DNA from 2 places in the Actinoplanes awajinensis subsp. mycoplanecinus genome. Region 1 is predicted to be linked to the other one. Evidence: riboswitches for the same ligand, from Rfam matches in the RefSeq annotation. Region 1 holds a riboswitch; the other holds the start of a gene.
The links. Region 1 has a riboswitch for glycine ahead of gcvP (aminomethyl-transferring glycine dehydrogenase). Riboswitches for the same ligand answer to the same signal wherever they lie in the genome.

Region 1 (2,382 bases):
TACGCGCCGCGGCGAGGCCGGCGGCGAGCGCGCGCGCCTTGCGGTGGGTGCGCTGCGCGATCTCCCGCAGCCCGGCCGGGCCGTGGTAGACCGCGTACATGCCGGCCATCACGGCGAGCAGGACCTGCGCGGTGCAGATGTTGCTGGTCGCCTTCTCCCGGCGGATGTGCTGCTCACGGGTCTGCAGGGCGAGGCGGTAGGCGGGCGCGCCGTCGGCGTCCTTGCTGACACCGACCAGGCGCCCGGGCAGGCTGCGCTCCAGACCGCTGCGCACCGCCAGATAGCCGGCGTGCGGGCCGCCGAAGCCCAGGGGTACGCCGAAGCGCTGCGTCGTACCGGCCGCGATGTCCGCGCCGATCTCACCCGGTGCGCGCAGCAGAGTCAGCGCCAGCAGGTCGGCGGCGACCGTGACCAGGGCGCCCTTGGCGTGCGCCGCGGTGATCAGGTCGGCGTGGTCACGGACCGCGCCGGACGCGCCCGGGTACTGCAGGTGCAGCCCGAAATACTCCTCGGGCAGCGCGTCGCCGGCGTCCAGGTCGACGAGCGTGACCTCGATCCCGAGGGGCTCGGCCCGGGTACGCAGCACCGCCAGGGTCTGCGGGAAGGTATCGGCGTCCACGACGTACACCGGAGTCTTGACCTTGGAGGCGCGGCGGGCGAGCGTCATGGCCTCCGCGACCGCCGTGGCCTCGTCGAGCATCGACGCGTTCGCCGTGGTCAGCCCGGTCAGGTCGGTGACCATGGTCTGGAAGTTGAGCAGCGCCTCGAGCCGGCCCTGGCTGATCTCCGGCTGGTACGGCGTGTACGCGGTGTACCAGGCCGGGCTCTCCAGCACGTTCCGCTTGATCACGGCGGGGGTGTGCGTGCCGTAGTAGCCGAGGCCGATCATCGGGGTGGCCACCGTGTTGCGGCCGGCGATCGCGCGCAGCTCGGCGATCGTCTCCTCCTCGGAGGCGCCGGCCGGCAGGTCGAGCTCACCGTGGAACCGGATCGACTCGGGGATCGCGGCATCCATCAGGGCATCGAGTGATCCGTACCCGATGGCCTTGAGCATCTCCGCCTGCTCGTCGGCCTGCGGGCCGATGTGGCGGTGGGTGAACGACGACGTCATAGGGGCAGCTCCCGGGCGTTGAGAAGGTCGACACGCAACCTCCCCCTCTGTCATACCCAGCCCTTCACGTTCGAAAGACGGAGCACTTCAGAGTCGCCTGCCCACGCGGTCCTTTTGCCTGAAAGTTTCCGGGGAGGATTTGCCTCTTCGGCGCCGACGGACCCTGACAGAATCAGGACCCAGGTCTCTCCCGCGCGGGTGTAGCCGGCCTCACCAACCTACCAGCGGACATGACCATGATCGGCATGCCTAGGCTGGGGCTGTGACCTACACCCCTGCCGACGACCGCTACGAGTCGATGACGTACCGCCGCGCCGGGCGCAGCGGGCTCAAGCTACCCGCCATCTCCCTCGGCCTCTGGCACAACTTCGGCGACACCCGACCGGCCGACCGTCAGCGCGACATCGTGCGCCGCGCCTTCGACCTCGGGGTCACCCACTTCGACCTGGCCAACAACTACGGCCCGCCGCCGGGCAGCGCCGAGACCAACTTCGGCAGGATCCTCAACGGCGACCTCAAGCACCACCGCGACGAGCTGATCATCTCCAGCAAGGCCGGCTACACCATGTGGGACGGCCCGTACAGCGACTTCGGCTCCCGCAAGTACCTGATCAGCTCGGCGGACCAGTCGCTGAAGCGGCTCGGCGTCGAGTACGTCGACATCTTCTACCACCACCGGCCGGACCCGGAGACGCCGCTCGAGGAGACGATGAGCGCGCTCGACCAGATCGTCCGGTCCGGCAAGGCGCTCTACGTCGGCCTGAGCAACTACAAGGCCGAGCAGACCGCGCAGGCCGCCGCGATCCTGCGTGAGCTGGGCACGCCGCTGCTGATCCACCAGCCGTCGTACTCGATCCTGAACCGCTGGACCGAGCACGACAACCTGCTGGACACCCTGGAGGAGGCCGGCGCCGGAGCGATCGCGTTCAGCCCGCTGCAGCAGGGCCTGCTCACCGACCGGTACCTGGACGGCATCCCGGACGACTCGCGGATCCGCACCAGCGTGTTCCTCAACGAGAACGCCCTGGACGCGAAGACCATGGGCCGGCTGCACGCGCTGAACGACATCGCGAAGCGCCGCGGCCAGTCCCTGGCCCAGCTGGCCCTGGCCTGGGCGCTGCGCGACCCGCGGATGACCAGCCTGATCATCGGCGCGTCCAGCGTCGAACAGCTGGAGAACAACATCGCCGCGCTGGACAACCTCCCGCTGTCGCAGGAGGAGCTGGACGCCATCGACGCCACGGTCCTCGACCTGTAAACCCGTCGCTGCC
Region 2 (2,382 bases), on a different contig from region 1:
AGGTCACCGTGCAGGGTGCCGGTGTCGACGTCGGAGACCCGCGGGAGCCCGGCCGTCAGCGCGTCGGTGAGCAGGAGTTCCTTGCTGCTCCAGCGCAAGTAGAGGGTGGCCTTGCCGATCCCGGCGCGGCGGGCGACGGTCTCCATCGCGAAACCGGCCCAGCCGGCCTCGCCGAACACGTCCAGAGCGGCCTGGGTGATCCGGCGGTCGACCTCGGGATCCCGGGGCCGGCCCGGGCCGGACGGGGCAGCGCTCACCGCGGCCACCTCCCGGATTGCTGAACGGTTCGCGTCCAGGTTACTTCCTCGGGAGGCGCCACATCGTCGCCCGGGACGGTGAAGACCGGGCATCGGCCCGGGGGTGAAGGCGACTGCTGAGACCGGGTGGGGCTGTGGGAACAATGGTGGACCGGGATCGCCTCCGCGCAGCGGGGTCGGTGGCGGGTGGGGCCGCCGTGGCTCGACACTGAATGCGTAATGAGGTTATGGACATGGTGGCCGGGGAAAGTCGTGGGTCACAGTTGCTGCCGGTGCTCGCGCAACTGGTTCGCTATCTGCGCCAGCTGGAAGGGCCGGACAACCCGAGCTCGATCGCGCTCGCGGTGCTGCGCCGGCTCGTCGACGAGGGGCCGGGGCGGGTGACCGATCTGGCCCGGCTGACCCGGGCGTCGCAGCCGGGGATGACCCAGCTGGTCGGCCGGTTGGAGAAGTCCGCCCTGGTCCGACGGGTGCCGGATCCGAACGACGGGCGCGGGGTGCTGGTCGAGGTGACCCAGGGCGGGCGGGATCTGCTGGCCCGGACCTACGCGCACTATGCCGCGACGTTCGACCGGCTCTTCGAGCAGTTGGACGCGGATGACAGCGCGGCGATCGTTCAGGCGTTGCCGGCCCTTTCTCGCCTGGCCGAGGCGGGCGAGAAAGAAAGCGCCGGCTAGCGGTGAAGCGGTGGCCGCCGTGGGTTAGAGGTGGGGGAGGCGGGTAGAACTCTGGGGGAACAGACGGGCACTGCGGGCAGTCGATCTTGATGAGGCTGGCTGGGCCTGATAGCTTCCGAGCCACAAGTGAAGATTTTCGCCGCGACAACCGCTGCGGGAGAGCACTCGCCGAAACCGGGCGGGTCGCCGAAGGAGCAACTTCTCCCTCAGAATCTCTCAGGCCCACGTACCGCAACGGTCAGGCGACTCTGGAAAGTCAGCGCCCTCCCAGGGCGCTGCGCCCAAGGTGCAAGCCGCCCGACGCCGGGCGGTGAACCTCTCAGGCATCCGTGACAGAGCGAGGGAGGCCCGACGACCAAGGAGCCTCCCTGTTGAGACGCACCGCGCTGCACGACGTCCACCGGCGCCTCGGCGCCAACCTGACCAGCTTCGCCGGCTGGGAGATGCCGCTGCGTTACGGCAGTGACGTCGCCGAACACCACTCGGTCCGCAAAGCCGCCGGACTGTTCGACCTGGGACACATGGGCCAGATCGACGTCACCGGCCCCGAGGCCGCCGCGTTCCTGGACTACGCCCTGGTCGGGCGGCTCTCCGCGGTGCCGGTCGGCCGCGCCAAATACACCATGCTGTGCCACACCACCGGCGGCGTCCTCGACGACCTGGTCGTCTACCGGCTCGCCGAGCAGCACTTCCTGGTCGTGGCGAACGCCGCGAACACGCCGGTCGTGCTTGCCATGCTCGGGGAGTACTCCGGGGGCTACCCGGTGACGATCACCGCCGCCGACCGGGCGCTGATCGCGGTGCAGGGCCCGCAGGCCGTCTCGATCGTCGGCGAGCACCCCGACCTGCGTTATTACGCGATCAAGCCGGAGCGGCTGGCCGGCCGGGACGTGCTGCTGGCCAGGACCGGGTACACCGGCGAGGACGGCTTCGAGATCTACTGCGAGAACGCCGACGCCGAGGCGATCTGGGACTGGGCGGCCGCCGCCGGTGCCGCCCCGGCCGGGCTGGCCTGCCGGGACACGCTGCGCCTGGAAGCCGGCATGCCGCTTTACGGCCACGAGCTGACCGTGCGCACCACGCCGATGCACGCCGGGCTGGGCCGGGTGGTGGCGCTGGACAAGCGCGACTTCGTCGGCGCCGAGGCGCTGCGCGCGGTCGAACCCGAGTCGGTGCTGGTCGGCCTGGTCACCAAGGGCCGCCGTTCGCCGCGCGCCGGGCACGCCGTGCTCGACCCGGCGACCGGCGCCAAGGTCGGCGAGGTGACCAGCGGCGCGCCGTCGCCGACGCTCGGGCACCCGATCGCGATGGCCTACGTGGCGAAAAACCTCAACCTGACGAAACTCCTGGTCGATGTGCGTGGCACCCGCGAGGAAGCCGACATCGTCCCGCTCCCCTTCTACAAGCGATAGAGGCATCCGTTGCGTTACACCAAAGACCACGAATGG

Region 2: linked by a shared signal. The riboswitch ahead of gcvT (glycine cleavage system aminomethyltransferase GcvT) and the one ahead of gcvP (aminomethyl-transferring glycine dehydrogenase) in region 1 are both predicted to bind glycine.

The regions. Positions count from the first base shown of each region.
Region 1 is NZ_LLZH01000234.1:215,457-217,838, forward strand. It holds gene gcvP (aminomethyl-transferring glycine dehydrogenase) at 1-1,111, opposite strand, end outside; glycine riboswitch at 1,208-1,314, opposite strand; gene mgrA (L-glyceraldehyde 3-phosphate reductase) at 1,374-2,369, shown strand.
Region 2 is NZ_LLZH01000156.1:99,041-101,422, reverse strand. It holds gene ADL15_RS18690 (TetR/AcrR family transcriptional regulator) at 1-257, opposite strand, end outside; gene ADL15_RS18685 (MarR family winged helix-turn-helix transcriptional regulator) at 530-934, shown strand; glycine riboswitch at 1,079-1,176, shown strand; glycine riboswitch at 1,181-1,272, shown strand; gene gcvT (glycine cleavage system aminomethyltransferase GcvT) at 1,306-2,346, shown strand; gene gcvH (glycine cleavage system protein GcvH) at 2,356-2,382, shown strand, end outside.